2 regions of the Caballeronia grimmiae genome follow, and region 2 is predicted to be linked to the other one. Evidence: riboswitches for the same ligand, from Rfam matches in the RefSeq annotation. Region 2 holds a riboswitch; the other holds the start of a gene.

Region 1 (15,728 bases), 1.3 Mb from region 2:
TGATGGCCGGCTACCCGCTCGTCCACGCGATGATGATGATGATTCCCGAGGCATGGGAACAGCACACGCTGATGGACGAGAACCGCCGCGCCTTCTACGAATACCACGCCGCGATGATGGAGCCGTGGGACGGCCCCGCCGCCATCGCGTTCACGGACGGCCGTCAGATCGGCGCGACGCTCGACCGCAACGGCCTGCGCCCGGCGCGTTACATCGTGACCGACGACGATCTCGTGATCCTCGCGTCGGAATCCGGCGTGCTGCCGATTCCCGAATCGAAGATCGTCAAGAAGTGGCGTCTGCAGCCGGGCAAGATGTTCCTGATCGACATGGAGCAGGGCCGCATCATCGAGGACAAGGAGCTCAAGGACAACCTCGCGAACGCGAAGCCGTACAAGAGCTGGATCGACGCTGTGCGCATCAAGCTCGACGAAATCGAGCCGAAGGCCGAGGACGTCGAGACGCAGCGCCGCGAGGCCGCGGCGCTGCTCGACCGCCAGCAGGCGTTCGGCTATACGCAGGAAGACGTGAAGTTCCTGATGGCGCCGATGGCGCAAGCGGGCGAGGAAGCGATCGGCTCGATGGGCAACGACTCGCCGCTCGCCGTGATGTCCAGCAAGAACAAGACGCTGTATCACTACTTCAAGCAGTTGTTCGCGCAAGTGACGAACCCGCCGATCGACCCGATCCGCGAGAACATGGTGATGTCGCTCGTCTCGTTCATCGGGCCGAAGCCGAACCTGCTCGACACCATCAACATCAACCCGACGATGCGCCTTGAAGTGTCGCAGCCGGTGCTCGACTTCAAGGACATCGCGAAGATCCGCGCGATCGATACGTACACCGGCGGCAAGTTCCGCTCGTACGAGTTGAGCATCTGCTATCCGGCGGCGTGGGGCAAGGAAGGCGTGGAAGCGCGCATCGCGTCGCTGTGCGCCGAAGCCGTGGACGCCGTGAAGTCCGGCTACAACATCCTGATCGTGTCGGACCGCAAAATGGACCGCGACAACGTCGCGATTCCGGCGCTGCTCGCCACATCCGCGATTCACACGCATCTCGTGCAGCACGGCCTGCGCACGAGCACGGGTCTCGTCGTCGAAACGGGCTCCGCGCGTGAGACGCATCACTTCGCGCTGCTCGCGGGCTATGGCGCGGAAGCCGTTCATCCGTACCTCGCGCTCGAAACGCTCGCCAACATGGCCGAAGGGCTGAAGGGCGACCTGTCGGCCGACAAGGCGATCTACAACTTCACGAAGGCGGTCGGCAAGGGCCTGCACAAGGTCATGTCGAAGATGGGCATCTCGACGTACATGTCCTACACCGGCGCGCAGATTTTCGAGGCGGTCGGGCTGTCGTCGGACCTCGTGGAGAAGTACTTCAAGGGCACGGCGTCGAAGGTCGGCGGCATCGGCATCTTCGAAGTGGCGGAAGAAGCGATTCGCCTGCATCGCGATGCATTCGGCGACAACCCGGTTCTCTCGACCATGCTCGACGCGGGCGGCGAGTATGCGTACCGCGTGCGCGGCGAAGAGCACATGTGGACGCCGGATGCGATCGCCAAGCTGCAGCACTCGGCGCGCAGCAACTCGTATCAGACGTACAAGGAATATGCGCATCTGATCAACGACCAGACGAAGCGTCACATGACGTTCCGCGGCCTGTTCGAATTCAAGCTCGATCCGCAGAAGGCCATTCCGCTCGATGAAGTCGAATCGGCGAAGGACATCGTCAAGCGCTTCGCGACGGGCGCGATGTCGCTCGGCTCGATCAGCACCGAAGCGCACGCCACGCTGGCTGTCGCGATGAACCGTATCGGCGGCAAGTCGAACACCGGCGAAGGCGGCGAGGACGAAACGCGTTATCGCAACGAACTGCGCGGCATTCCGATCAAGAACGGCGACACGCTGCAATCGATCATCGGCAAGGAAGTCATCGCCGACATTCCGTTGAAGGACGGCGATTCGCTGCGCTCGAAGATCAAGCAGGTCGCATCGGGACGCTTCGGCGTGACGGCGGAGTATCTGTCGTCGGCGGACCAGATCCAGATCAAGATGGCGCAGGGCGCGAAGCCCGGCGAGGGCGGCCAGTTGCCGGGCCACAAGGTGTCGGACTACATCGGCAAGCTGCGTTATTCGGTGCCCGGCGTGGGTCTCATCTCGCCGCCGCCGCACCACGACATCTATTCGATCGAAGACCTCGCGCAGCTCATTCACGATCTCAAGAACGTGAACGCGTCATCGAGCATTTCGGTGAAGCTGGTGTCGGAAGTGGGCGTCGGCACCGTCGCGGCGGGCGTCGCGAAGGCGAAGGCGGATCACGTCGTGATCGCGGGCCATGACGGCGGCACGGGCGCGTCGCCACTGTCGTCGCTCAAGCACGCGGGCACGCCGTGGGAACTCGGTCTTGCCGAAACGCAACAGACGCTGGTGCTGAACCGCCTGCGCGGCCGCATCCGCGTGCAGGCCGACGGCCAGATGAAGACCGGCCGCGACGTCGTGATCGGCGCGCTGCTCGGGGCGGACGAATTCGGCTTCGCGACGGCGCCGCTCGTCGTCGAAGGCTGCATCATGATGCGCAAGTGCCATCTGAACACCTGCCCGGTCGGCGTCGCGACGCAAGACCCGGTGCTGCGCGCGAAGTTCACCGGCCAGCCGGAGCATGTCGTCAACTACTTCTTCTTCGTTGCCGAAGAAGTGCGCGAAATCATGGCGCAACTGGGCCTGCGCAAGTTCGACGACCTGATTGGCCGCGTCGATCTGCTCGACACGAAGAAGGGCGTCGAGCACTGGAAGGCGAAGGGTCTCGACTTCTCGCGCATCTTCTATCAGGTGCCGGTGGCGAGCGAAGTCGCACGCAAGCATGAGGATGTGCAAGACCACGGTCTCGACAAGGCGCTCGATCACGTGCTGATCGAGAAGTCGAAGGCGGCGATCGAGAAGGGCGAGCATGTCTCGTTCATCCAGCCGGTGCGCAACGTGAACCGCACGGTCGGCGCGATGCTGTCCGGCCTGATCGCGAAGAAGTACGGCCACGACGGCCTGCCCGACGACACCATCCACATTCAGCTGAAGGGTACGGCGGGCCAGAGCTTCGGTGCGTTCCTGGCGAAGGGCGTGACGCTCGATCTCGTCGGCGACGGCAACGACTACGTCGGCAAGGGCCTGTCGGGCGGGCGCATCATCATTCGCCCGACCAACGACTTCCGCGGCAAGTCCGAGGAAAACATCATCTGCGGCAACACGGTGATGTACGGCGCGATCGAAGGCGAATCGTACTTCCGCGGCGTCGCGGGCGAGCGCTTCTGCGTGCGCAACTCGGGCGCGACGGCGGTCGTCGAAGGCACGGGCGATCACGGCTGCGAATACATGACGGGCGGCACGGTCGTCGTGCTCGGCGAGACGGGCCGCAACTTCGCGGCGGGGATGTCGGGCGGTATCGCGTTCGTGTATGACCCGGACGGCACGTTCGCCGCCAAGTGCAACAAGTCGATGGTCGCGCTCGATCCGGTCCTGCAGCAGGCCGAACAGGAACGCACGGTGGATCGCGCGCTGTGGCACAGCGGCCAGACCGACGAAGCGCTGCTCAAGGGTCTCGTCGAGCGTCACTTCCAGTTCACCGGATCGCCGCGCGCCAAGGCGCTGCTCGAGAACTGGGATGCGTCGCGCCGTCAGTTCGTGAAGGTCTTCCCGACCGAATACAAGCGCGCGCTCGGTGAACTCGGCGCGAAGAAGGCGAAGGAAGCCCTGGCGGCCTGAAGTCCGAAACAAATAAAAGCATGGCTCTCCGATGCGCGGCATCGGAGAGCGCGATCCTCACCAAATACAGAGAAAGAAATGGGCAAGGCAACCGGTTTTCTCGAGTTCGAACGCCGCCATGAGGCATACGAAGCACCGCTGACCCGCGTCAAGCATTACAAGGAATTCGTCGCCGCACTGACCGATGACGACGCCAAGGTGCAGGGCGCACGCTGCATGGACTGTGGCATTCCGTTCTGCAACAACGGCTGTCCGGTCAATAACATCATTCCCGACTTCAACGATCTCGTCTTCCGGCAAGACTGGAAGACCGCGATCGAAGTGCTGCATTCGACCAACAATTTCCCCGAGTTCACGGGCCGCATTTGCCCGGCGCCGTGCGAGGCGGCGTGCACGCTCGGCATCAACGAAGATCCGGTCGGCATCAAGTCGATCGAACGGAAGATCATCGACAAGGCGTGGGAAGAAGGCTGGGTCGCGCCGCAGCCGCCGAAGCACAAGACGGGCAAGAAAGTGGCCGTCGTCGGTTCCGGTCCTGCGGGCCTGGCGGTCGCGCAACAACTGGCGCGCGCCGGACATGACGTCGTCGTGTTCGAGAAGAACGATCGCATCGGCGGATTGCTGCGTTACGGCATTCCCGACTTCAAGCTGGAAAAGTGGCTGATCGACCGTCGCATGCGCCAGATGGAAGCGGAAGGCGTGTCGTTCCGCACGAACGTGTTCGTCGGCAAGGACCCGCTGCCGGCGCACATCGGTAATACGGCGAAGGAAAGCATCACGCCGGACGAACTGAAGGAACAGTTCGATGCCGTGGTGATCACGGGCGGCTCCGAAACGCCGCGCGATTTGCCGGTGCCGGGGCGCGAGCTCGAAGGCATCCACTTCGCGATGGAATTTCTGCCGCAGCAAAACAAGGTCAATGCGGGCGACAAGGTCGTCGATCAACTGGTCGCGAAGGGTAAGCATGTCGTCGTGATCGGCGGCGGCGATACGGGTTCGGACTGTGTTGGCACGTCGAATCGTCATGGCGCGAAGGGCGTGACGCAGTTCGAATTGCTCGCGCAACCGCCCGAGGAAGAGAACAAGCCGCTCGTGTGGCCGTACTGGCCGATCAAGCTGCGCACATCGTCGTCGCATGAAGAGGGTTGCGAGCGCGACTGGTCGGTGGCGACGAAGCGCTTCGAAGGCAAGAACGGCAAGGTCGAGAAGCTGATCGCGGCGCGCGTCGAGTGGAAGAACGGGAAGATGCAGGAAGTGCCCGGCTCCGAGTTCGAAATGAAGGCCGACCTGGTGCTGCTCGCGATGGGGTTCACGCAGCCGCTGTCGCCGGTGCTGGAAGCGTTCGGCGTAGACAAGGATGCGCGCGGCAACGTGCGTGCCTCGACGGAAGGCGACAAGGCGTACTACACGTCGGCGGACAAGGTGTTCACGGCGGGCGATATGCGTCGCGGTCAGTCGCTCGTCGTGTGGGCGATCCGGGAAGGACGCCAATGCGCGCGGTCGGTCGATGCTTATTTGATGGGGAGCAGTGAGTTGCCGCGGTAAGGGCTAGCGGCAGCCTCAGTTGAAACAGAAAGGCCACGCGATTGCGTGGCCTTTGTGCTTTGCGTCACCGGTTTCCGAGGCTCAAGCCTCCACCATCGCCCGCTCGATCTCGATCCGGTAATCATGAAACAGCGCCACCGATTCCCGGTGCGCGACGCTCAGAATAGCCGCCTTCGGCAGCCGATCGACGAGCGTGTTGTAGATATGCAGTTCGTTGTCCGCATCGAGCGCGCTCGTGGCTTCGTCGAGGAACACGAAGTCCGGCTTGTGCAGCAGCACGCGCGCCGCGGCGAGCCGTTGCTGTTCCCCCGGCGACAAACTTCGCGCCCAGTGTCCGCTCTCCTCCAGCCGATCCCCGTACGCCTCCAGATTGCACGCGCGCAGCACTTCGCGCGATTCCTCGTCGGTGAACGTGCCGCCCGGCGACGGATACGACAGCGCCGCGCGCAACGTGCCGATCGGCAGATAGCTTTGCTGCGGGATGAACATCATCTTCGCGTCGACCGGCGCTTCGATCGTGCCGTCGCCGAACGGCCACAAGCCCGCGAGCGCGCGCATCAACGTGCTCTTGCCCGATCCCGACGGCCCCACGACGAGCCATCGCGATCCCGGCTCGACCGATACATCCGCCACACGCGACAGCGGCGTGCCGTTCGGCAACGCGAGCAGCAAGCCGGTTGTCGTCAGTGAGTCCGTGCTCGTGTAATGCAGATTGATGCCGCCGTGCTCCGTCGCGGGCGACGTCTCTTCGCGGATATGCGTCGAGCGCATCACGCGCTTGAATTCGCGCAGACGGTTGACAGTCGCGCGCCATTCGACCAGCGTCGAGTAACTGTTGATGAACCACGAAAACGAATCGCTGACCGTGCCGAACGCCGACGATATCTGCATCAGCACGCCAAAGGAAAACGCGCCGGCGAAGTAGCGCGGCGCGGCCACCATAATCGGGAAAATGATCGCGATCTGACCGTAGAAGCTCAGCACGAAGGTCATGCGCTTCGTGTACTTCATGATGAGCCACCAGTTATCGCGGATGCGCTGGAAGATGCTCTTCGCGTTCGCGGTTTCGGTGGCGATGCCGTCATAGAACGCGATCTGCTCGGCGTTCTCACGCACGCGAATCAGCCCGAAACGGAAGTCCGCTTCCACCTTCTGCTGCTGATAGTTGATCGACACCAGCGGATGCCCGACCTTCTGAATGATCAGCGAGCCGATAATCGCGTAGAGCGCGGCGGCCCAGACCATGTAGCCCGGGATGACGATCGGCGTGCCGCCGAGCGTGAGTGTCAGCGCGCCGGCGATGGTCCACAGAATCGTGATGAAGGTGACGAGCGTGACGAGCGTCGAAAGCAGATCGAGCGACAGCGTGAGCGTGGTCGTCGCGAAGGACTGCAGGTCGTCGCTGATACGCTGGTCGGGGTTGTCGGCGAGGCGGTCGCGCTCGATTCGATAGAACGCGCGGTCGCCGAGCCATTGCTCGAGAAACCGGTTCGTGAGCCATTGCCGCCAGCGGAAAGCGAGCATCTGACGCAGATATCGCCCGTAGACCGCGAGCAGAATGTAGGCGAACGCGAGACCGGTGAAGATTAGCAACAAATGCGGGAAGTCGCGGACGTTCTTGTTCTGCAGCGCGTTGTAGAAGTCCGCGTTCCAGCTGTTGAGCCGCACGTTGATCCACACGACGGTCATGTTGATCGCGATGATCGCGACGAGCAGCCCCCACGCGACGCCTCGTTCCTCGGATATCCAGTACGGTTTGATGAGGCTCCACGCCGAGACTTCGTCCGCCTTCTGCTGCGTGTTTTCGGGATTTGAGTTGGCCATGACCTTTCTGCTTGTGCGCCGGCTTGCCGGCGGGTTGACACGTGTCGCTGCGGGATAGGGTATGCGGCGAAGTCGCGCGCAGCCGCTTCCAGCCTCGCAGATTGTTGGGACGTTCCCTTAACTGCCGCTTAATACGGTGCGATCGTTCGATGAACCGCGTTCGGGGCATTGTGCCAGAGTGACGCAGCGGACGATCAACGCGGCGAGCGCGCGCGGGCATTCCCGGTTTGCAGCGGCTTCGGCTTTTATGCTCTAATGACTTTTGGCGAAACAGGGGTGCTTTGTGCGCGATCGGTATCGAATGAATCGAGCGCGGCGAGGCTGAGAGAGACCCTTTGCACCCGATCCGGGTAATACCGGCGAGGGAAGTTTCCGGAGAACGCGCGACACCTGCGCCTTTCCTCCAGGTTCTTCCAGTCTTCCTTTCCGTCCGGTGCGTCCTTCTCGCGCCGGGCCGGTCTCTCCGCTGTTTCGTCCTTGTTCGCGTGGGTTCGCCAATGGCCGCTTGTTGCGGTGCAAAGACGCGCCCGTCGCCAAAGGAGACATCGGATAGTGATTAGCATCGATCAGACCGCCGCAAAGCCCGACTTCGCCGTGATCGGCGGCGGGCTCGTCGGGCGGCTCGTCGCGTGGCAACTCGCGGGCGCGGGACACGGCGTCGCGCTGTACGAGCGCGGCGACGAATCTGGCGCGCAGTCGGCGGCGTGGGTCGCCGCCGCGATGCTCGCGCCGCTCGCCGAAGCGACGAGCGCCGAGCCGCTGGTCGTCGAACTCGGCGCGGCGTCGCTTGCGCGGTGGCCGGATCTGCTCGCCGCGCTGCCCGAGCCGGTCTTCTTCCAGCGCAACGGCACGCTCGTCGTCTGGCATGGCGCGGATCGCGCGGAAGCGCCGCTTTTCGAGCGGCGGTTGCGCGCGAATGCGCCCGCCGCCTTGTTCGATGGCGGTTTCCTGAAGCTCGCCGGCGCGCAACTCACGCAGGCGGAGCCCGCGCTCGGCTCGCGTTTCGCGCAAGGCTGGCTGCTGCCACACGAAGGCCAGCTCGACAACCGTCAGGCGCTCAAGGCGCTCGCGGCAGGGCTGGCGGCCCGCGGCGTGCAGACGCACTGGAACACGCCCGTCGATGCATTGCCCGATGCGCGATGGATCATCGATTGCCGTGGACTCGGCGGCAAGCCCGCGTGGCCCGCGCTGCGCGGCATCCGCGGCGAAGTGGCGCGTGTTCATGCGCCGGGCATCGGTCTTACGCGGCCGGTGCGGCTGCTGCATCCGCGCTATCCGCTCTATATCGCGCCGAAACAGAACGACCTCTACGTGATCGGCGCGACCGAAGTCGAAGGCGAGGACATGTCGCCCGTCAGCGTGCGATCTGCGCTGGAACTGCTGAGCGCGGCCTTCGCGGTGCATCCCGGATTCGGCGAGGCGCGCATCCTCGAACTCAACTCGCAATGCCGGCCGACGTTGCCGGATCATCGTCCGGCCATCGTATGGGATGGGGCGCGGATCATGCGCGTGAACGGGCTGTACCGGCATGGCTTCATGATCGCGCCCGAAGTCGCAGATTCCGCGTGCGCGCTCGCGGATGCGCTCGCCGGCGGAACGGTGCGCGACGCCGCTTCCTTCGACGACTTCCGCCGCCACGCACGATGGTCCGAACTGCTGCACGGCGCATTCGAGACGGCGACCGCATGACCGCGTGACCGACATCAGAGACAAAGCATGAACATCCACATCAATCAGCGCGAGTTCACGTTGCCCGACACGGCGACCGTCACCGACGCGCTCGCCGCCTTCGGCGCGAAGCCGCCGTTCGCGGTCGCGCTGAACGGCCAGTTCGTCGCGCGCGGCGAACACGGCACGAAGACGCTCAACACGGGCGACAAGCTCGACATCGTTTCGCCCGTCGCGGGCGGCTGAGTCCACTACCGAGGACGATCATGACCACACATCCCGCCGCCGATGCCCTGACGCTCTACGGCCAGTCGTTCCCGAGCCGCGTGCTGCTCGGAACGTCGCGCTATCCGTCGCTGCAGTCGCTATCGGATTCCATCGACGCCGCGCGTCCCGGCATGGTGACCGTCGCGCTGCGCCGGCAATCGGAGACCGGAGAGGCCGGCTTCTTCGACGTGCTCAAGCGCCACGGCGTCGCGCTCCTGCCGAACACCGCAGGCTGCCAGAGCGTGGACGAAGTGCTGACCACCGCTTACATGGCGCGCGAAGTGTTCGATACACCGTGGATCAAGCTCGAACTGATCGGCGACGACTACACGCTGCAGCCCGATCCGATCGGCCTCGTCGAAGCCGCAGCGAAGCTCGTGCGCGACGGCTTCAAGGTGCTGCCTTACTGCACCGAAGACCTCGTGATCGGCCGCCGTCTGCTCGATGCCGGCTGCGAAGCGTTGATGCCGTGGGGCGCGCCCATCGGCACGGGCAAGGGCGTGACGAATCCGTATGGCTTGCGCACGTTGCGCGAGCGCTTGCCGGACGTGCCGCTGATCGTCGATGCCGGTCTTGGCGTGCCGTCGCACGCGTGTCAGGTGATGGAGTGGGGCTTCGACGGGGTGCTGCTGAACACGGCGGTTTCGCAAGCGACTTTTCCGCCGCAGATGGCGCGCGCATTCGCGCTGGGCGTCGAGGCAGGACGCACGGCGTTCCTCGCCGGACCGATGGCGGAGCGCGACAGCGCGCAGGCGAGCACGCCGGTCGTCGGCATGCCGTTCTGGCATCAGGACGGACGTGCCGCATGAGCCTGCTCGGACGCGAAGTGTTCTGGCCGCCGGCGGACGAACTCATCGAAGTGGCGGAGCGCATTCGTGCGCGACTGGGCGACTGGCCCGCCGCCTCGACGCGCTGGCGCATCTGCCTGACGCCGCCCGAATCGCCGGGCGCACAGGACTTGGTCGTGTTCACGGAAGCGGACGACGTCGACGTCGAATCGATCGAGGCAGGCGGCGCGGCAGTCGTGGAAGCGCAGGGCGAACGCGTGACGCTCACGCGCGCCGGCGACCGCTTCGTGCTGGAAGGCTCGCGGTCCGACGACTGGCTTGCGGCGCTTGCCGCGTTTCTGGACTGCAACTTCGAGCCGCACGACGCGCTGGTGCTCGCACTCGCCTGGCGCAGCGGCGACGAGGCGAAGGAAGATGCATGGCCCGTCGATTTCGCGACGTTTCCGCGCGTCGGCGATCTGCCGCCCGCGCCGGAACCGGGCTTTCCGTCGTGCCCGGACAAACTGGGTTTGTATCCGGTGCTGCCGAGCGCCGAATGGACGGAGCGCGTGCTCGACCTCGGCGTCGTCACCGCGCAGTTGCGCCGCAAGAGCAACGACGCCGACGACCTCGAGCGCGAGATCGAGCGGTCGGTCGCAGCGGGGCGGCGGCATCAGGCGCGGCTTTTCATCAACGATCACTGGCGCGCGGCGATCGCGGCAGGCGCGTACGGCGTCCACCTCGGTCAGGAAGACGTGCAGACCGCCGATCTGCACGCGATCGCGCGGGCAGGACTGCGGCTCGGGCTGTCGACGCACGGCTATTACGAGATGCTGCGCGCGCTGCATTTCCAGCCGAGCTATCTCGCGCTGGGGGCAGTCTTCCCGACGACGACCAAAGTCATGCCGACGAAACCACAGGGCCTCGCGCGTCTTCGCCGCTACGTGCAGTTGCTCGGTGGCCGCGTGCCGCTGGTCGCGATCGGCGGTATCGACGGCAACGTGCTCGCCGACGTGCTCGCGACGGGCGTCGGCAGCGCGGCGGTCGTGCGCGCGGTCACGGAAGCGCCGGACACGGCTGCGGCCGTCTCGTCGCTGCAACAGAAGTTTGCAGGTCAATGCTGACAGTTCTTAAAAAGCAAGGTCGGGCAGCCTAGGGCGAAGCACCGATTGCACGCAGGCCCTATAATGCGGCGTTTTGCGTCAACGGAACTTCTTACCCAGTGCCAGCCTCTTCAGAGACTCTGCTAGAGCTTCGCGGCGTCGACTTCGGTTACGGCGACCGGCTCGTCCTGTCCAACCTGAACATGCGATTCCCGCGTGGTCAGGTGGTCGCGGTCATGGGCGGCTCCGGCTGCGGAAAGACCACGACGCTGCGGCTGGTCGGCGGTCTCGTCAAGGCGAGCCGTGGCCAGGTGCTGTACGGCGGCCAGGACGTCGGCGCACAGACGCGTGACGGCCTCTACGCGCTGCGCCGCAAGATGGGCATGCTGTTCCAGTTCGGCGCGCTCTTCACGGACCAGACCGTGTTCGAGAACGTCGCGTTCCCGCTGCGCGAGCATACCGACCTGCCGGAAGAGCTCATTCGCGATCTCGTGCTGATGAAGCTGAACGCGGTCGGCTTGCGCGGCGCGCGCGCGCTTGCGCCGTCGGAAATCTCGGGCGGCATGGCGCGTCGCGTGGCGCTTGCCCGCGCCATCGCGCTCGACCCCGAATTGATGATGTACGACGAGCCGTTCGCCGGTCTCGATCCCATCTCGCTCGGCATCACCGCGAAGCTAATCCGCACCATCAACGACGCGCTCGGTGCGACCTCCATCCTCGTTACGCACGACGTGCCCGAATCGTTCGCCATCGCGGACTACGTGTACTTCATCGCCAATGGCGGGATTCACGCGGAAGGCACGCCGGCCCAGTTGCGCGCGTCGCAAGACCCGACGGTGCGCCAGTTCATCGACGGCACGCCGGACGGTCCTTTCAAGTTCCACTACGCGAGCCAGCCGCTTGCCGCGGATTTCGGCATCGGAGGCAAGGCATGATCAGCGCACTCGGACGCTGGGTGCTCGACGGCTTCGGCACCGCCGGTTACGCGACGCGCATGCTCGCGCGCCTCGTGCTCGAATTCTTCCCGCTGCTGCGCCGTCCGCGCCTTGTCACGAAGCAGATCCACTTCGTCGGCAATTATTCGCTTGTGATCATCGCGGTGTCGGGCTTGTTCGTCGGCTTCGTGCTCGGGCTGCAGGGCTACTACACGCTCAATCGCTACGGCTCGGAGCAGGCGCTCGGGCTGCTCGTCGCGCTGTCGCTCGTGCGGGAGCTCGGGCCGGTCGTCACCGCGCTGCTGTTCGCGGGGCGCGCGGGCACGTCGCTGACGGCTGAAATCGGCTTGATGAAAGCAGGCGAGCAACTCACGGCGATGGAAATGATGGCCGTCGATCCCATGAAAGTGGTGGTCGCGCCGCGCATGTGGGCGGGCATCATCGCCATGCCGGTGCTTGCGGCCATTTTCAGCGCGGTCGGCGTGATCGGCGGTTACGTGGTCGGCGTGTTGCTGATCGGCGTGGATGCGGGCGCGTTCTGGTCGCAGATGCAAGGCGGCGTGGACGTCTGGCGCGACGTGGGCAACGGCGTCGTGAAAAGCGTCGTGTTCGGTTTCGCGGTGACGTTCATCGCGTTGTTCCAGGGCTACGAAGCCCGGCCGACGCCCGAAGGCGTCTCCCGTGCGACGACCAAGACGGTCGTGTATGCGTCGCTCGCGGTGCTCGGCCTCGATTTCCTGCTGACCGCGTTGATGTTCAGCTGATGGACCCGGCGCGGACGTCCGCCAGGGCGTGGGCGTTGTGAGGGGCACAGACCATCACGCGCGTTCCGCGACAAGATTCTCTTTGGAAAGACGATGAAAAAGACTGCTCTCGACTTTTGGGTCGGCCTCTTCGTGGTGCTCGGTTTCGTGGCGCTGCTGTTCCTCGCGCTGAAGGCGGGCAACATGAGTTCCCTGTCGTTCCAGCAAACCTATGCGGTGCGGCTCAAGTTCGACAACATCGGCGGACTCAAGCCGCGCGCGCCCGTCAAGAGCGCGGGCGTGACGGTCGGGCGCGTCGGCTCGATCGGCTTCGACGGGAATACGTACCAGGCGGTCGTGACCATCGATATCGACAAGCAGTATCAGTTTCCGAAGGACTCGTCCGCGAAGATCCTGACCTCCGGCCTGCTCGGCGAGCAGTACATCGGTCTGGAGCCGGGCGGCGACGACCAGATGCTCAAGAATGGCGACACGCTCACGATGACTCAATCGGCAGTCGTGCTCGAAAACCTGATCGGACAATTCCTCTACAACAAGGCTGCGGATTCGGGCGCCTCCAAGGCGGCAGCACCTGCTGCCCCTGCGCCCGCGTTCCCCGGAGCCGCAAGCGCGATGGGCGCAGCGCCCGCACCGGCGGCGTCGGACGCCGCCCAATAAGGAGAATCGTATGTACGCGATGGGGCTGCGGCGCGTGCTTGTCTCGGCGGCGGTGGTGACGCTCGCCGGCTGCGCAACGGTGACGACGCCGACCAAGGGCGATCCGTTCGAAAGCTACAACCGCACGATGTTCACGATCAACGACAAGGTCGATCAGGTTGCGTTGAAACCGGTTGCGAAGGCATACGTGTGGGCCGTTCCGGAGCCGGTGCGCAACAGCGTCACGAATTTCTTCTCGAATATCGGCGACGTCTACATCGCGGCGAACAACCTGCTGCAACTGAAGATCGCGGATGGCGTGTCGGACATCATGCGCGTCGCGATCAACACGGTATTCGGTGTCGGCGGCCTGTTCGACGTCGCCACCGTCGCGAAGCTGCCTAAGCATGCTGGCGACTTCGGCCTCACGCTCGGCCATTACGGCGTGCCGCCCGGACCGTTTGTCGTGCTGCCGCTGCTCGGGCCGAGCACCGTGCGCGACACGAGCGGGCTCGTCGTCGACTATTTCGGCAATCCGCTGAGCTACGTCAGTCCGGATTCGGTGAGCTGGGCGCTGTACGGCGTGAACCTCGTCAATGTGCGTGCGAACCTGCTTGGCGCGACCGACGTGCTCGCGGACGCCGCGCTCGACAAATACTCGTTCGTGCGTAACGCGTATCTGCAGCGACGTCAATATTTGATCGGCGAGAGCAGGGGCGCGGACAACGACACCGCACCGCCGGACTACGACGAAGCGCCGCTGCCGAGCTACGCGGAGCCGGAAGGCGCGGCTGGTGCTGCCGGTGCTGTCGGTGCGGTTGGCGCTTCCGCGACTGCGGTTCCGCCTGCGGCGGCGGAGGCGGCGTCGGGCGCGGCTCCTGCTTCGGATACCGCTGCGGCGCCGGGCGCGGCCAGTTCGACGGGCAGCACCACGGTGCCGGGCAATCAGTATGTCCCGCCGCGTGCCCCGCCAGGTTTTCCTTCGTTCCGCTTGCGCTAGGCTTATCGACGCTAACGCGCGGTAACACAACTGACAGCATTTTTTACAGCTTGAGCGGTGCGTTCACTGAACTACGGTCGAGTGAGCGCGCTCAAACCCAAGCCACCTTTTTGCAGGAACTGCGATGAAAAAATTCTTTTTGCTTCCCTTGTTCGCCATGTTCATGGCGCTGTGCGGCGCGGCCTCGGCGCAGACCGTGGACTCCAACTCGCCCGACGGCATGATCAAGACCGTCACGCAGCAGGTTCTCGATCAGATCAAGTCGGACCCGCAACTTCAGTCGGGCAACATTCAGCGCATCACCGAACTCGTCAACCAGAAGATCCTCCCGTACACGGACTTCACGCGCACGACGCGTCTCGTGATGGGCCGCAACTGGAACACGGCCACGCCGGAACAGCAGAAGCAGATCGTCGAGCAGTTCAAGATGCTGCTGATCCGCACGTACTCGGGCGCGCTCGGCCAGGTTCGCAACCAGACCATTCAGTACAAGCCGTTCCGCGCATCGCCGGAAGATACGGATGTCGTGGTCCGCTCGGTCGTGATGAACAACGGCTCGCCGGTCGAACTGGACTATCGCCTGTACAAGACGCCGCAAGGCTGGCGCGTGTATGACATCAACGTGCTCGGCGCATGGCTGATCCAGGCATACCAGCAGCAGTTCAGCGAGCAGATCTCGCAACACGGCGTCGACGGTCTGCTGCAGTTCCTGACGCAGCGTAACCAGCAACTCGCGAACGGCAAGGCCTCGTCGTGAGTTCAGCCGGCACCGGCGGCCGTTTTCAGACGGCCGCGACGCTGACCCACGAGAGCGCGAAGTCCGCGCTCGAGGCGGGTCTTTCGCGCATCGCCGCCGGCGCGACGGAAGTCGATTGCACGCCGCTGCGGCAGTTCGATTCGTCCGCGCTCGCCGTCCTGCTCGCATGGCAGCGGGCGGCCACGTCGCGCGGCGCTGCGCTCGGTATCGTCAACCTTCCCTCCGGGCTTGCCAGTCTCGCGCAAGCCTATGGCGTCGACACGCTCCTCACCTTCCGACATTGATCCTGTCCTGACTTCTTTCAGGCGTGGCGGCGCGCGCTTCGAGCGTGACTGCCGCCGCAAACAGGATCGTTCCGACGTCGGGTCAATCGGCTTTGCCCTATAATCAAACGTTTTTTCGGGCCCATTCTCGGCTCCTTTCGAGCGAGCCCCGGTCCCGTCAAGCGACAATCCGCCAATCGAGGCGCGGCCGCACGAGGCGCGCGCACTGTCAATGTCAGCCATAGAAATCCGAAACGTCAGGAAGCGCTACAAGGACCTTCAGGCGCTCAAAGGCGTGAGCCTCACGGTGGAAGACGGCGAATTCTTCGGCCTGCTCGGGCCGAACGGCGCGGGCAAAACCACGCTGATCAGCATCCTCGCCGGGCTCGCGCGAGCCGATAGCGGCAGCATCAGCGTGCGCGGCCATGATGTCGTCAGCGATTT
Region 2 (15,728 bases):
CCCGGCAACTCGAAGCGCTTGCGTGGCATCTGCAGTCGGTGAGCGAAAACGAGAAAACAGAACTCGCCCGCGAACTGCACGACGAGTTGGGTTCCATCCTCACGGCGAGCAAGATGGATGTGGCGTGGGTGCGCGGCAAGCTGCGCGAAACGGAACCGGCGATGGCGGAGAAACTCACGCGCGCCATCGGCAATCTGGATCAGGGCATTGCGCTGAAGCGCCGCATCATCGAGGACATGCGGCCTACCGTGCTAGCGAATTTCGGGCTCGTGACGGCGCTGCGCGGGCTCGTCGATGAAGCCGCGCAGCGCAACAACTGGGCGGTGTCGTTCGACTTGCCCGACGACGACCCGAAGCTCGGCGAAGCGATCGAGATCGCGCTCTTCCGGGTCGCGCAGGAAACGCTGACGAACGCGGCGAAGTATGCGCGCGCGAGCAACATCCGCGTCGCGCTGACGATGGATCAGGCGAGCGTGTCGCTGCACATCGCCGACGACGGCATCGGCATCCGGCCGCAGGATTTGAAGCGTACGCAGACGCATGGGCTCGTCGGCATGCGGCAGCGCGTGTCGGCGCGTGGCGGGCGCTTCGAGATCGAGCGAGTGAAGCCGCACGGCACGAGCATCCACGTATCGATGCCGCGCGAGCGCGTTCATGGCGATGCCGTTGCGACACCGGCGCGTTCCGCCGCGTAGGACGATGCCGACGAGAAGTACGGATTGCGCTGACGAGAAAAACACATGCGTGCCTACAGCCGAGCCCCGCCCGCGTTTTTTATGATTGTTAGCACCGGTGAGGCCCAGGCCAACCTAGACACGATTAACCACGCCATTTCACTTCAAGGGGAATGAACATGACTCGAATCATCGCTCTGCTGCTGATCGCCGGCACGGCTGCGCTCGCGGGCTGCAACACCATCTCGGGCGCGGGCCAGGATATTTCGAAGGGCGGCCAGGCTATCCACAATTCGGCCGAAGAGCATAAGTAAGCCGGGTGCGGGCTACGGCTCGATAAAAGCGTATTCGCTGACTTCCCGCCGCCTTGCGCGGCGGGATTTTTTTGCGCGCTTGCTTCGTGCGTTTTCGGGCGTTCCAAACGGCAGCAAACCCGCCCGCTTGCTCGGGCGGGTTTGTTTCAGATGTGCATCAGGTTATCGCGCGTTGAGCAATGCTCCTGCATGCGCATCCGTGATGGATATCGTCACCCGGACAGGCGTGATTGCCGCCCAGCCGAACTGTGATTACCAGCGGTAGCCGGCCTGCGCCTTCACGGCCGTCGGGCCGCTGTTGGCCGTCGACACGCCGACGCCGAAGTTCAGATTCGACGTCACCTGATAGGCCGCTGCGAAGCCGACTGCGGTTGCGCTGCCGTAGTTACCGACAGCCGTGCCGACCCACTTCTCACCCGCATTCAGCACAGGGATGCTCGGGATCGCCAGAACCGATGCCGTTGCGCGATCCGAGTAGTGCTCGAGGTCACGCTTTGCGCTCGCGATCGCCTGATCCGTATGGGCGTTGGCGCCCGCGACCGCCTGGTCTGTATAGGCGTTCGACTGCGCGACCTTGTCGTTCAGCTGATCGACGTTCACTGCGTCCGTGCCTTGCGTGCCGGCTGCAACGTTGGTGATCTGACGTTCGTTACCCGAGGAGCCGACCGAGACGGTGTTCGTGCGATCCGCGACGGAATCGGCGCCCAGCGCGACGGAATTGCCGGCGACGGCTTGCGCGTTTGCGCCCATCGCGGTGGCGCGAGCGCCCGTGGCTACAGCGGTTTCACCGGCGTTGCCGCTCGCTGCGAAGAGCGAACCGGATGCGCCCGATGCCGTGACCCCGACGACCGGAGCGGCAGCGCGCAGGGTTGATTGAAGCGGGGTGCCGCTGTTCTGGAGAGCCAGGATGTTGGCCGTGTTTTGCGACACGAGTTGGCTGACGGCGTTGAGTTGGTTTACGTTTACTGCATCGTTACCGTCGATGCCGTCTGCCACGTTGATAATGCGACGTTGAATCGCCCAACTACCTACGCTGACCACTTTTTTCTGACCACCGTCATCACTAAAGTCCCCGAGGGCGACCGAGTCACGGCCCCAAGTCTTGGCGTTTGCGCCGACTGCGGTGCTGTAGTCGCCCTCTGCAGCACTGTACGTTCCGATAGCGATTGAGCCAGTGCCTGGCGTACTGGTGCCTACGCCAATCGCGGTGCTGTACGCCCCTTCCGCATGCGCGTTCGAACCAATGGCGGTAGCCGAACCTACCGCTAACGAGTTGTTGCCGAAAGCTGCCGAGCCGATATTGACTGCTGTCGCACCCTCACCCACTGCTGTTCCCCAGTAGTCTGCTCGCGCGCCCACGCCGAACGCAGTACTGTCTCCCCCCGCCAGAGAATCAGCGCCGATCGCAATGCCGTTTCCGCCGCTGCTAGCATCCGTTCCGATTGCCATCCCGTACTCTGCTGACGCGTTAGATCCTATCGCGACGGAGTTGTAGAACGTACGAGAATTCGCCCCGATCGTCACACTGTTAAAGCCTGCATTGCTTTGAAAACCCACTGCAACTGCTGACTCCTCGGCCTTCGTAGACGCTCCGACAGCAACACCCGTTAGTTGGGCTGACGCATGCGAACCAGCAGCAAGGCCGTTCGCGGCGGAGAAAGCGAAACTTCCAATGGCAGTGGCCGGACCCGCGTTCGGGTTGTCTGGCGCTATCTCGTCCCCCCCGGAGGATCCGTAGTCCGAACTAGCGTAATTCCCGATCACAACACTATCATTCAAGCCGTTGGTCTGCCCATCGCCAACCATCACTCCGCTCGCAAATACGTGATTATTATCGCCGAAGACGTTCACACCATCGCGTGTGACCCACGAACCGACGCGATTATTGAAGCCGGTCATAGTTCCTGCTGAAGCATTCGCCACCGCTAGTACTGTAATGCCACCGAGAATCGCCAGCATCACCGGCTTGAATCGAAAAGAACGAGCTTTCATATCTAGCCCCTTTTAAAAAAAGTTTGGTGTGTTTTGGCTGCGTTTGGACTCGCTATGTCTGCCCGACGCAGCGTTTTCTACGCTTACGCGAAAAGCCCTCCGACGCCTTGGTGTTTGAGAAGCTGTTAAGAACGCTTTAGCTCAGCAATGTGGCGGCACAACGCCTGCATTGCCTTTATCGATAGCTCTGCACCTGAACCTATTGACCGAGAAGGGCTGCCGTGACAAACCGCTCGGTTCGCACAACTCCATGAAGGAAACCGGCTTGTGATATGACACTGGAAGCAAGCAAACGACGTTATGCGAATTCTCACTTCTAGCGTTTCTTATAGGAATCCTGAACATGACATGCGGAGATGACAATCAATCAATTGTCATCTATTCCTTCGGATAACGAACCTATTGACGGCCCGGAATAGACAGCATCATATATAGACAAACGAAAGCCAGCTTTCTGTTTATCGAATTATTATAAATCTGCCTGTTTTAAAGGCTAAGTCGATCTTGAAGACTGGAGACGCTTGCCCAAACGCGCGAGCAAATAACATAGAGCATAAGCAGTGGCCCGCCTGCCAGTTCAAAGGCGAATTCGCTGTTTTGGTAATAGTCAACCTTTCAACGTGGCAGCAGTGCGCGATTATTGCGGTCAGCCAGCGTTTATTCGTGCATCAGCTGTCAGACGGCCGAAGACGCGCGGAAACGCCTATTCGGCCGCAGGTTTAAAAGGCGCGTCGTATCCAGCGCCCGACTTATCTCATCGCCGTGATGCATGACTAGTGCGCGAAGCTGAGGCAACGTACCCATTTAATGCACCATGAATTTCGTGGGCGTTTAACACTGGTATGTCGTATTGAGCGTCGTGCAGTCAAGTAACTTGTCTTCCGCGGTCATCCATGGCGCTGCATCACATTGATGAAGACGTCTTGGTCGCCATACGGCAGGCTCTTCGCCTGACAGTCGTTAATGTGCTCTGCGAGCAGGTCGCGCAGTTTCGTAAAGACGGGATAGTTCCTCGGCGCCTCGGGTAGGTCGACGAGCGAAAGCGCAAGAATCGGGCATTAGAGCCACGAAAGCGATGCATGGAATCCCGCAGGCGCAACGGCGAGTAATCCACCGTATCCTGCGTTGAACGGTTCGGGCTTCAAAAGGCGCAGCAGATCGGATTCGCTGACGGGCGGGCGACCGAGGCTCGGACCATCGCAGAGCAGTTTCGCGCGCTTGCGCGGCCCCAGTATTGCGCCAGAGTTGAATCTACGCCATGACGTAAGCAGAGTCACCCGGTGCGTCTAGTGCGACGACCCAGTCCCAGCGGCGGTATTGCGTCGGCACTGCGCCGGTCTCGACTCAAAGAGTCGCTCTTTAAGCCACGCCCCGCCGCCGGCGATCAAACCAGAACGACAACCCCACGCTAATCAGAATGACGACGGTAGCAACCACCGTCCACTGCGTAATAGCTTCGCCGAGGAGCACCGCCCCCAAGAGCACCGCGACGATCGGATTCACGTACAGGCAGCTCGTCGCGACAATCGTGCTCGTATGGCGGATCAGAAAGTTATACGCAACGTAAGCGGCCATCGACCCGATCAGCATCAGATACAGAAACGACACGCCCGCGCCGAAGCCGACATGCGTCAGACGCTCGCCCGCCATGAGCGCGATGCCCGTCGCGATCAGCCCGCCTAACCCGATCTGCAGCGCCGTCGACATCAGAAGATCGGACGGCTGCCTAAGCCGCCCCGCGAGATGCGCGCCGCCCGCCCAGAAGACCGCAGCGCAGAGAATCGCGAGCGTGCCGTGCGTCGAACCGGGCGAAGGATCGCCATGATTCAACACCACGATGCCCACAAGCCCGAGCGCCACCGCGAACCACTCCCCCTTCGCCACGGCGCGGCCGGCGAGCGCGGTGAAGATGGTCGCGAAGAGCGGCACGGTCGCGACCATGACCGCCGCCGTGCCGGTGCCGACAGTGCGCATGCCGTAGGCCATCATTCCGCTCGAGAGACCTTCGAGCAAGGTTCCGACGATCGCCGCATTGCGAACTTCGTGCGCACTCGGCAGCACCGCCTTGCGATGCAAGCCGATCGCAAATAGCCCGATGCCCGCGCAAAGATTGCGCAGGCCGCCGAGCATCAGCGGCGGAAACGATTCGAGCGCCAGATGGATGCCGAGATAGGTCGATCCCCAGACGAGATAAACGACGGCGAGCGCGAGCACGACTTGTCCCCGGAAAGAACGAGGCGCGCGAAACGGAAAGCGATCGGGAAAAGAGAACGGCAGACGCGGCATCGGAGTGGACATGCTTACTCCGCGAAAACCGCGTGGCGCATGGCGCATGCGGAAACAACCGAAATACTCACAGCACGACGCCCGCACGACGGTGCAGGACGATGAAAACACAACGGCATGATGATGCGAAGGAAGGGCGGTCGAGAGGCGAACGAAGAGCGGCGGCGGTCGCGAAACCGCGCTTCGGGTAATCACCTAAAACGCGGCGCTCGCCATTATGCAGGAACGGCGCGACGCGATGCGGCCGTTTTCGGGATGGTTGTCAACGCACCACGGTGCGGTGTATCGTGGCGGCTGCTAACGCGGGGGTCCTGCGCTGCACATCGCGATTTCGAACCGGCACCACCGGTCGAATCGCCCGTGCCACGTGGGTGAGAAATACCCTTTGAACCTGATCTGGATAATGCCAGCGCAGGGAAGCGTTCGGGCACTGCGGCTTTCGAATGACCTACCGCCGCATCTTCAGCGCCCGACCTTTCCATCTCGTTCCTCCCTGTTTAGCTCCTGAGTCAGCCGAGCTTGTCCAAGCTCGCGCTGGAATTTTCGTCCCTGCAGGAGACATACAGCATGAATGCCAATCCGAAGTTTCTGTCTGAAAACGCTGTCGTCGATGCCGCCGCCATCGCGCCGCTGCCTAACTCGCGCAAGGTCTACGTAAGCGGATCGACGCCGGACATCCGCGTGCCGATGCGCGAAATCACGCAATCCGACACGCCCGACGGCTTCGGCGGCGAGAAGAATCCGCCGGTGTACGTGTACGACACATCGGGTCCGTACACCGATCCCGACGCGAGCATCGACATCCGCTCCGGCCTGGCCGCACTGCGCGCCGGCTGGATCGAGAAGCGCGGCGACACCGAAGAACTCGCGGGCCTGTCGAGCGAATTCGGCCGCGAGCGCGCCGCCGATCCGAAGACCGCCGAACTGCGTTTCCCCGGCCTGCATCGCAAGCCGCGCCGCGCCGTCGCGGGCAAGAACGTCACGCAGATGCACTACGCACGGGCGGGCATCGTCACGCCCGAGATGGAATACATCGCCATCCGCGAAAACCAGCGGCGCGCCGAGTATCTGGAAAGCCTGAAGGCGAGCGGTCCGAACGGCGAAAAGCTCGCGCAGATGATGGGCCGCCAGCATCCCGGCCAGGCGTTCGGCGCGGCAGCGTTCGGCAAGGACGCGCTGAAGGCGATCACGCCCGAGTTCGTGCGCGAGGAAGTGGCGCGCGGCCGCGCGATCATCCCCGCGAACATCAATCACCCGGAGAGCGAGCCGATGATCATCGGCCGCAATTTCCTCGTGAAGATCAACGCGAACATCGGCAATTCGGCGGTGAGCTCGTCGATCGGCGAAGAAGTCGACAAGATGACGTGGGCGATCCGCTGGGGCGGCGACACGGTGATGGACCTGTCGACCGGCAAGCACATTCACGAGACGCGCGAGTGGATCATTCGCAATTCGCCGGTGCCGATCGGCACGGTGCCGATCTATCAGGCGCTCGAGAAGGTCAACGGCAAGGCCGAAGACCTGACGTGGGAAATCTTCCGCGACACGCTGATCGAGCAGGCCGAGCAAGGCGTCGATTACTTCACGATCCACGCCGGCGTGCGCCTGCAATACGTGCCGCTGACGGCGAACCGCATGACGGGCATCGTGTCGCGCGGCGGATCGATCATGGCGAAGTGGTGCCTCGCGCATCACAAGGAGAGCTTCCTCTACGAGCACTTCGAGGACATCTGCGAAATCATGAAGCAATACGATGTCTCGTTCTCGCTCGGCGACGGCCTGCGCCCCGGTTCCATCTACGACGCCAACGACGAAGCCCAGCTCGGCGAACTGAAGACGCTCGGCGAGCTGACGCAAGTTGCGTGGAAGCATGACGTGCAGGTAATGATCGAAGGTCCGGGCCACGTGCCGATGCAGCTCATCAAGGAGAACATGGACCTGCAGCTGCAATGGTGCGACGAGGCGCCCTTCTACACGCTCGGGCCGCTGACCACGGATATCGCACCGGGCTACGATCACATCACGTCGGGCATCGGCGCGGCGATGATCGGCTGGTTCGGCACCGCCATGCTCTGCTATGTCACGCCGAAGGAGCATCTCGGCTTGCCGAACAAGGACGACGTGAAGGAAGGCATCATCACGTACAAGCTCGCGGCGCACGCGGCCGATCTGGCGAAGGGTCATCCGGGCGCGCAGGTGCGGGACAACGCGCTGTCGAAGGCGCGCTTCGAGTTCCGCTGGGAAGACCAGTTCAATCTGGGCCTCGATCCCGATAAGGCGCGCGAATTCCACGATGAAACGCTGCCGAAGGATTCGGCCAAGGTCGCGCATTTCTGCTCGATGTGCGGCCCGCATTTCTGCTCGATGAAGATCACGCAGGACGTGCGGGACTTCGCGGCCAAGCAAGGCGTCAGCGAAACCGATGCGCTCACGCACGGCATGCAGACGAAGGCGATCGAGTTCGTGAAGAAGGGAGCGGAGATTTACCAGCCGACCTGATATTGCTGCTGCCTGACCAGGAAAAGCCTGTCGCGCCTGACGTGCGGCAGGCTTTTTTCGTCGACGCGGCAAAGGCATGCAGGCATCTTTCCTGCTCCTTACTACATGAACCGGCAGCCTATGCGGTGCTGTCCATGCGAGCCGCAGCCGTTTCACTTCATCATCGTATTGGAGAGTCGACATGAAAAACATCAAACAAATCGGCGCCGCTGCAATGGTCGTAGCACTCATGGCCGGCCTGACCGGCTGCGACAGCATGACCACTCGTCAACGCGATACCGCGATCGGCGCGGGCGTCGGCGCAGCGGGCGGGGCGGTGATCGGCGGCAGCGCGCTTTCGACGCTGGGCGGCGCGGCGGTCGGCGGGGTCATCGGCAATCAGGTTGGCAAATAATCGGACCTCACACGCGCGGCGCGACCGGTCCTGACCGCGCCGCTGTTTCAGACCTGTTACAAGACGCGGCTCCTTGCGATCCTTTGTCACACGAGTTCAGGCACGTGTCGCAAAACGATCGAGTAAGCTCCTCTGAACGGACCCGCTTGAGTCAAGAGTCCGGCAAGGCGCACGCAAGGAGCAGCACCATGATTCCCGCCCGCTTCATCATCCCATCCAAAGCAGCCGTCACCGCGATCGCGGCGGGCGTGCTCGTCAGCGGATGCTATTACCCTCCCTATCCGGATTACCCCGGCGCTTATTACTCCACCGTACCCACGGCGTACGCGCAACGCGAATTCGCGGTCCCGGCACAGGGCGCGTCGGGCGCGCCCGCAGTTCCCGCACCGGGCGCAACCTACGCGACCGCGCAAGTGCCGATGACGGAGTACTACGCGGTGCCCGCCTATCCGTCGTATCCGTATTACGCGCCGTATCCTGCTTATCCGGCCTACCCCGCTTATTACGGTTATCCGGCGATATCCATCGGCTTCGGATACTGGGGCGGCGGATGCTGCTGGGGAGGCGGACACGGCTGGCATGGCGGCGGCTGGCACGGCAGCGGCTGGCATGGCGGCGGTGGCGGTTGGCATGGCGGAGGTGGCGGCTACGGCGGCGGTCATGGCGGCGGCCGCCACTGAGTTGTTTCGCCGGCGTTACGAAAAATGCAGCTTCATCGTCTGTTGCGTCTTTCGACGTAACAGACCTGCAACATTTTCCGACACAAGTCGCTCCCGCACGCGCCGCGCTGGTTCGAGCGCTAAGCGCCCCTTCCTTTTCCGACAAGCCTCTGGCTCGATTCGCCAGACGATTGGCACGGTTCTGGCTATCAAGCTTCCTCATTTGCGCAACGCGACGGTACACCGCCGTCGCGAAACCATCGCTCTCGGGGAGTGGACATGATGGCCTTTGTGTTTTTCGTGCTGTGGATGCTTGCTTCTCTTGCCCTGCTGACCGTCTGGGTCTTCCGTCAAACGCCTCTGCCGGGCCGCGACGATACACCGCCCGCCGCAGCCGTCGAAGGCTGAAGGCACGGCAAGCCTCCTCGTCAGGCGATACCACGCGCGTCGCGGCGCGCGTTCGTGCGTCGCAGCCGATAAGAACATTTCCCGCTTGACGGAGGCCATCGGTCACCTATTCTTAGGCTGCGCGTTACGCGACTGCTTAAGGCCGATGAAGCATCGAAGTCCCCACGCGCCTCGCGGCTCGCCGCCGCGTGCCGACAAGAACGCGCAACACGGTTCGCCGACTGCGGTCGACAGGAGACGTCGATGTTCCATCAGTTGCTCACCCCCGTCGCCAATTCGCTCGCGCTGTCGTTCATCGTGGCGGCGCTGCCGATCGCCGTCGTGCTCGTGCTGCTCGGCTGGGCGCGCCGGCCCGCGTGGCAGGCGTCGCTCGCGGGGCTGGTAGTCGCGCTCGTCATCGCGGTGGCGGCCTGGCACTTCCCGCTCAAGCTCGCGCTCAACTCGATCGCCGCGGGCGCCGTGTTCGCGCTATGGCCGGTGATGTGGATCGTGTTCGCCGCGATCCTGCTCTACAACGTCGCGCAACGCTCCGGACGCTTCGAGGCGTTCCGCCTCTGGATGGTCGAAAACCTGCCGAACGACAGGCGTATCGTGCTGGTCGTCATCGGCTTTTCGTTCGGCGCGCTGCTGGAAGGCATCTCGGGCTTCGGCACGCCGATCGCCATCACCAGTTCGCTCCTCATCCTGCTCGGCTTCCCCACGCTCGAAGCGCTCACCTTCACGCTGATCTTCAACACCGCGCCGGTGGCTTTCGGCGCGCTCGGCGTGCCAATTACCGTGCTCGGCGCGGTCACGCACCTTCCCACCGATGCGCTCGCCAAGATGGTCGGCCGCCAGTTGCCGTTCTTCGCCTTCTTCCTGCCGTTCTACGTGATCGGCATTTACGCGGGCTTTCGCAACATGATGCGCGTGTGGCCCGTGCTGCTCGTCTCGGGCGCGAGCTTCGCGCTCACGCAGTACGTGACGTCGAACTACATCAGCTATGCGCTGACCGACGTGCTCTCCTCGCTTGTCTCGCTGATTCTGACGATCGCGTTCCTGCGCGTCTGGAAGCCCGCCGCGGATGAGCGCTTCGCCGTCAACGTCGACCGACTCGGCCAGACACGCGCGGCTATTTCGGGCGGACAAGGCTGGCTGCCGTGGATCGTGGTGTCGCTGGTGGTGATCGTGTGGACGGTCGCGAAAATCTTCCTGATCGGCGATGTGAAGGTTTCCTGGCCGGGACTCGACAAGGCTGTCTACATCACGCTGTACAACCAGCCGTACGGCGCAATCTGGGACTTTCAGCCGCTCGCGACGGGCACGGCGATTCTGGTCGCATCGATCATCACGGCGGCGCTCGTGCGGCTGCCGGTGCGCGAGTACGGCGCGGCGATCGTCGATACGTGGGTGCAGACGCGCATCGCCATTTTCACGGTGGCGACGATCGTCGGCCTCGCCTATCTGATGAACTACTCGGGCATGAACTACACGCTGGGTCTCGGCGTCGCGTCGGTCGGACCGTTCTTTCCGCTCGTGTCCGCGTTCCTCGGGTGGGTCGCGGTCTTCCTCTCCGGCAGCGATACGTCGGGCAACGCGCTCTTTGGCAACCTGCAAGTGGTGGCGGCGCATCAGCTCAACCTGAATCCCGTGCTGATGGCGGCGACCAACTCGTCCGGCGGCGTGATGGGCAAGATGATCTCGCCGCAGAACATCTCGACGGGCGTCGCGACGACCGAGCTCAAGGGCAAGGAAGGGCTCGTCTTCGCGCGCACCTTCAAGCATTCGATTCTGCTGACGGTGATTCTGGGCGTGCTCGTCTGGCTGCAGCAGAACGTGCTGACGTGGATGATCCCGCCGCACTGATCCCGCTTCTTGCGGTGTCATTCGCGGCGCGTTCTTCGGCGCCGCGCGCAGTGCTAACATGCGCGGACTTTTAATTAGCATCTCGAAGTCCGCCATCGTCATGTCCATCGCCAATTTGTTGCAATTGATCGTGCTCGCCGCATTGTGGGGCGCATCCTTCCTGTTCATTCGCGTGGGAGTCGCCGAGTTCGGCGTCGCGCCGCTCATGGCCGTGCGCGTCGGCATCGGCGCGCTGTTTCTGATCGTGATGCTGCTTGCACGCCGCAACGTCGCCGCCACCGTCGGCACGATGCGCCGGCGCGCGCTGCCGCTTTTCGTGGTCGGCATCCTCAATTCGGCCGCGCCGTTTTGCCTGTTCGCATTCGCGGAGCTGACGCTGTCGGCGGGCGCGACGTCCGTCATCAATGCGACGACGCCGCTCTTTGGCGCGCTCGTCGCCTACGTGTGGCTGAAGGACCGGCTGACGACGATGCGCAGCATCGGCATGGCCATCGGCTTCGCGGGCGTGCTGCTGCTCGTGTGGAACCAGATCGCGACGGACGGCGCGGCATCGTCCGGGCTGCCCGTTCAGGGCATGCTGGCGGCGGCGGCCGCGCTCGGGGCATCCGCGCTGTACGGCGTGGCGGGCAACTTTGCGAAGAAGTACCTGATGGATGTCGATGCGACCGCGAACGCCGCCGGCAGCATGATCGGCGCAACCATCATGCTCGCGCCGATCGCCCTGCTGACGTGGCCCGCGACGCCGATCTCCGCGCATGCGTGGTCGGCGGTCATCGCGCTCGGTGTCTGCTGCACGGGCATCGCCTATTTTCTGTACTTCCGGCTCGTGGCTGCGGCGGGCCCTGCACGCGCGATGACGGTGACCTTCGTCATTCCGCTCTTCGGCATTCTCTGGGGCGCGCTGTTCCTGAGCGAGCACGTATCGCTCGTGATGCTCGAAGGATGCGCTGTCGTGCTGGTGGGCACGGCGCTCGCGACGGGAATCGTGAAGCAGGTTCCGTTTCTCACGCGGCGGAGCATCGCGCGGTGACGGATCGCTGAGCATCGCGCGGTGCGCATGGCGCGGCATCGCGCGATGATGGACGGCGAGGCGCTTGCCGCCCTATTCGCCTCGCACCGCGCCCCGTCCTGCCTTCACCGCTCCCCGCCTGACCTTCCCCTCGACCCGGCGCACCTGCGACGCCCGCGTCGGCTTCGTTGCGATGCGCTTGCGCCGGGTGACGCTGACGCTGCGAATCATCTCGTCGAGACGCGCGAGCGCCGCCGCGCGATTCATGTCCTGCGTGCGATGCTCCTGCGCCTTGATGACGATCACGCCTTCGCGCGTGACGCGGCTGTCGGACAGCGCGAGCAGTCTCGCCTTGATGTGCTCCGGGAGCGACGACGCGCGGATGTCGAAGCGCAAATGAATCGCGCTCGACACCTTGTTGACGTTCTGCCCGCCCGCGCCTTGCGCACGCACGGCGGTCAGCTCGATTTCGTTTGGCGGCACCACGAGGCTATCGCTCATGGATGACACTCCTTCGTTCAGGATCGATGGTGCAGGCGCATCAGCCGCGCCATTCTCGCGGCGAGACCGGAATCGCGACGCGTCGGCGCATCGACGGCCTGCGCGAAAATCGCCGCCGAGCCGATGACTTCGATGCGGCGCTTCGCCCGCGTGATCGCCGTATAGACCAGCTCGCGCGACAGCACGCGCACGAAGCTGCCGGGCAGCACGAGCGCCGCGTGCTCGAACTCCGAGCCTTGCGATTTGTGCACGGTCAGCGCGAACGCCGTGTCGTGCGGCGGCAGCGCAGCCGGCGATACATGACGCAGCGAGCCATCCGCCATGCGGAACGCCACGCGCAGCGCGCCGTTCGGCCCCGGCAGCGCAATGCCGATATCGCCGTTGAAGAGCCCTAGTGCATAGTCGTTGCGCGTGACGATCACCGGCCGTCCAGCGAACCACTGTGCTCCGATTGCAAGCGCAATGCCCGCTTGCTCGCGCACCTTCGACGCGATACGCGCATTCACTTCGTCGACGCCGCGCGGCCCCTTGCGAGTGGCGCACAGCACGCGGAAACGATTGAGCGCGTCGAACAGCCGGGCTTCATCGGATGGCGCGTGCTCCGCTTGCAGCATCGACGCAAGCGCATCGGCGTAGGGCGCGAAGCCCTTCGCCAGATGAGCGAGCGTGGGGTCCGATAGCGTGGCGTGGCCGTCGTCCAGCAGCACCGCGGCTGGCGCTTCCGGTGCGGCCGGTTGCTTTGCGTCGAGCGCGAGGAGCGCGCTTTGCGCATCGCCGTTGCGAATCGCGATCGACAGGCGGCCGATCGCCGAATCCAGCCCGAAGCGGTAGTTGCGCGCAAGCCAGACGACGCTGTCGGTGAGCGGGGCGTCGTCGCGGGCGTCGGGCGCATCGTGGGAGCCGGTATCGAGCGTGGCGAATAGGTCGGCGTAGCCTTCGTCGGCATGCGGTGCATCGTCGAGATCGCCGTGAGCGCCCCACGCATCGGACGAAGCCGCGAAAGGCGATTCGCTCGCGCGGGCGTCGGTGTTCGAGAACAAATCGCCCTGATTCTCGCCTTGTGCGCCGGATGCATCGCCCTCTTCGTTGCCCGGAAAGAAGTCGCCGTAGTCCTCGTCATGCGCATCGGATTGCGCGAGCGACGCATCGCTCGTCCGCGCGTGGGCCGCTGCGTTCCCGCGCCCGTCGCCGCCGGCAGACTTGACGCCGTCAGGCAAGGCCGCCCGAAACCGTGCCAGTTCCACGCCCAGCGCGCCCGCGATCCGCCCCGCGCCCGCCTCGCTGAACGATGGCTGCGCGCTCAGTTCCGCGAACACCGCGCCCGCTTCGACCGCCGAGAGCTGATCCTTATCGCCGAGCATCACGAGCCGGCTCGACGGCGCGACCGCTTCCAGCAGATGGGCCGCGAGCGCGACATCGATCATCGACGCCTCGTCGACCACGATCACGTCATAGGGCAACGGATTGTCGCGATGATGCCGGAAGCCGCCGTCCGGCAGCACGCCGAGCAAGCGCTGCAACGTGAACGATGTGCGCGGCAGCCGCGCGGCCAGCTCGGGCGGCAGCTTGTCCGCCCGCTCGATCAACGCTTCCTGCATGCGCTGCGCGGCCTTGCCCGTCGGTGCGGCAAGCGCGATGCGCAAGCCCGGATCGGCGTCGAGCAGACACGCGAGCACGCCGACCACGGTCGTCGTCTTGCCCGTGCCCGGCCCGCCGCTCACGATCGTCAGCCTGCCCGCGAGCGCGACGAGCGCGGCGACGCGCTGCCAGTCGATGTCGTCGTTGGCCGTGCCTTCCCCGAAGTAGCGCGCGATCCGCTCCGCCTGCTGCGCAAGCTCCCGCTGCGATACGTCGATCCGCGCGCCGCGTGCCCGTTCGACCAGCGCCACCGCGAGCCGCCGCTCGTAATCGAAATAGCGCGCGAGATAGAGCCGCCCGTCCTCGTCGATGACGAGCGGCCGCAGACTCGCCGCATCGAAGCGCGCCTCGGTGCGTGCAAACGTCGCGACGCCGCTTGCGAGCAGCGCATCGCGAGCTTCGCGCACATTCTCTCCGTGACGCCGCGCGAGCGCGGCAAGCGGCATGCAGACGTGTCCGAGCGCCGTCGCCCGGCTGATGGCAAGCGCCGCGCGTTCGGCCCACGCGATCGCCCGCGCGTCCGCACCCGACCATCGCGACAGTTCGCCGATGCGCCGCGCGAAACCTTCGGCAAGCACGGCGCTTTCGTCGGCAAAGGCCGACGCAGCCGACTCCCCGGCGTTCACGGCTTCGATCGTGCTCATGCCGCGCCTCCCGACATCACCCGGTCGAGCGCCTCGACCAGTGCCAGCGGCGGCCGCCCGCGATGCACGCCGCTCGCCGCGTCGCCGTCGCGCCAGTCGGGACGCACGCCGCGCACGAACAGATACAGGTAACCGCCGACATGCGTCTCGTAGTCGTAATCAGCGAGCCGCGCACGCAGGTAACGATGCAGCGCGACGACATAAACGAGCGCCTGCAGGTGATACGCGTGATGCGCCATCGCCTCGGCAAGCGGCGCGGCGCCGTAGTTTTCGGCGGCATCGCCCAGATGATTCGACTTCCAGTCGATGATCCAGTAACGCCCGCCGTGCAGCACGATCATGTCGATGAATCCCTTGATGAAGCCCCGCAGCGCGCCCGTTTCGAGCGCGACATCGGGATAGCCGTGCGCGGACAGCAGCCGGCGCAGCGCCGGAAAATCCAGCGACGGCGCCGGGAACAGAAACTCCAGCTCGTTCATGCGCCGCCCGTTGGCGATGCCCGACAGGCGCATGCCCGGCGCAATCTCGCTTTCGAGCGTGTCGGCGAGCAGGCGCAGCATCATCGGCCGGAGACGCTGGGCGAGCGGCGCGGGCGCGGGAACCGGATACTCGCGCAGCGCGTCCTCGACCGCCTTGGGCCACGTCGACGGCTGCGTGAAATCCGCAAGCTCGTACATGCGATGCAGACATTCGCCCGCCGCCGCGCCGCGCGGAAACGCGAGGATGTCGTCGTCGGCGAGCGCGGATTCGTCGCGGGAAGGCGGCGCTTGCACGAGCGCTGGGGCGGCTTCGGCGAGTTCGTCGTGATCGGGGCGCGCCTCGGCGGGCTGCGACTGATTCGCCTCTTCGCGCGCGCCCGCCGCCA

Evidence for each region. Region 2 has a riboswitch for thiamine pyrophosphate ahead of thiC (phosphomethylpyrimidine synthase ThiC). Riboswitches for the same ligand answer to the same signal wherever they lie in the genome.
Region 1: linked by a shared signal. The riboswitch ahead of LDZ21_RS01630 (FAD-dependent oxidoreductase) and the one ahead of thiC (phosphomethylpyrimidine synthase ThiC) in region 2 are both predicted to bind thiamine pyrophosphate.

What each region holds. Positions count from the first base shown of each region.
Region 1 covers NZ_CP084271.1:326,889-342,616, forward strand. The annotation lists gene LDZ21_RS01615 (glutamate synthase-related protein) at 1-3,755, shown strand, start outside; gene LDZ21_RS01620 (glutamate synthase subunit beta) at 3,834-5,300, shown strand; gene LDZ21_RS01625 (ABC transporter ATP-binding protein/permease) at 5,382-7,124, opposite strand; TPP riboswitch at 7,387-7,509, shown strand; gene LDZ21_RS01630 (FAD-dependent oxidoreductase) at 7,677-8,813, shown strand; gene thiS (sulfur carrier protein ThiS) at 8,841-9,038, shown strand; gene LDZ21_RS01640 (thiazole synthase) at 9,059-9,868, shown strand; gene thiE (thiamine phosphate synthase) at 9,865-10,950, shown strand; gene LDZ21_RS01650 (ABC transporter ATP-binding protein) at 11,049-11,864, shown strand; gene mlaE (lipid asymmetry maintenance ABC transporter permease subunit MlaE) at 11,861-12,628, shown strand; gene mlaD (outer membrane lipid asymmetry maintenance protein MlaD) at 12,722-13,285, shown strand; gene LDZ21_RS01665 (MlaA family lipoprotein) at 13,296-14,264, shown strand; gene LDZ21_RS01670 (MlaC/ttg2D family ABC transporter substrate-binding protein) at 14,389-15,021, shown strand; gene LDZ21_RS01675 (STAS domain-containing protein) at 15,018-15,305, shown strand; gene LDZ21_RS01680 (ABC transporter ATP-binding protein) at 15,517-15,728, shown strand, end outside.
Region 2 covers NZ_CP084271.1:1,900,108-1,915,835, forward strand. The annotation lists gene LDZ21_RS09195 (sensor histidine kinase) at 1-695, shown strand, start outside; gene LDZ21_RS09200 (entericidin A/B family lipoprotein) at 854-988, shown strand; gene LDZ21_RS09205 (YadA family autotransporter adhesin) at 1,241-2,980, opposite strand; gene LDZ21_RS09210 (EamA family transporter) at 4,340-5,278, opposite strand; TPP riboswitch at 5,561-5,702, shown strand; gene thiC (phosphomethylpyrimidine synthase ThiC) at 5,834-7,765, shown strand; gene LDZ21_RS09220 (YMGG-like glycine zipper-containing protein) at 7,947-8,159, shown strand; gene LDZ21_RS09225 (hypothetical protein) at 8,348-8,839, shown strand; gene LDZ21_RS31155 (hypothetical protein) at 9,098-9,226, shown strand; gene LDZ21_RS09230 (L-lactate permease) at 9,470-11,071, shown strand; gene LDZ21_RS09235 (DMT family transporter) at 11,172-12,101, shown strand; gene arfB (alternative ribosome rescue aminoacyl-tRNA hydrolase ArfB) at 12,174-12,581, opposite strand; gene LDZ21_RS09245 (AAA family ATPase) at 12,599-14,863, opposite strand; gene recB (exodeoxyribonuclease V subunit beta) at 14,860-15,728, opposite strand, start outside.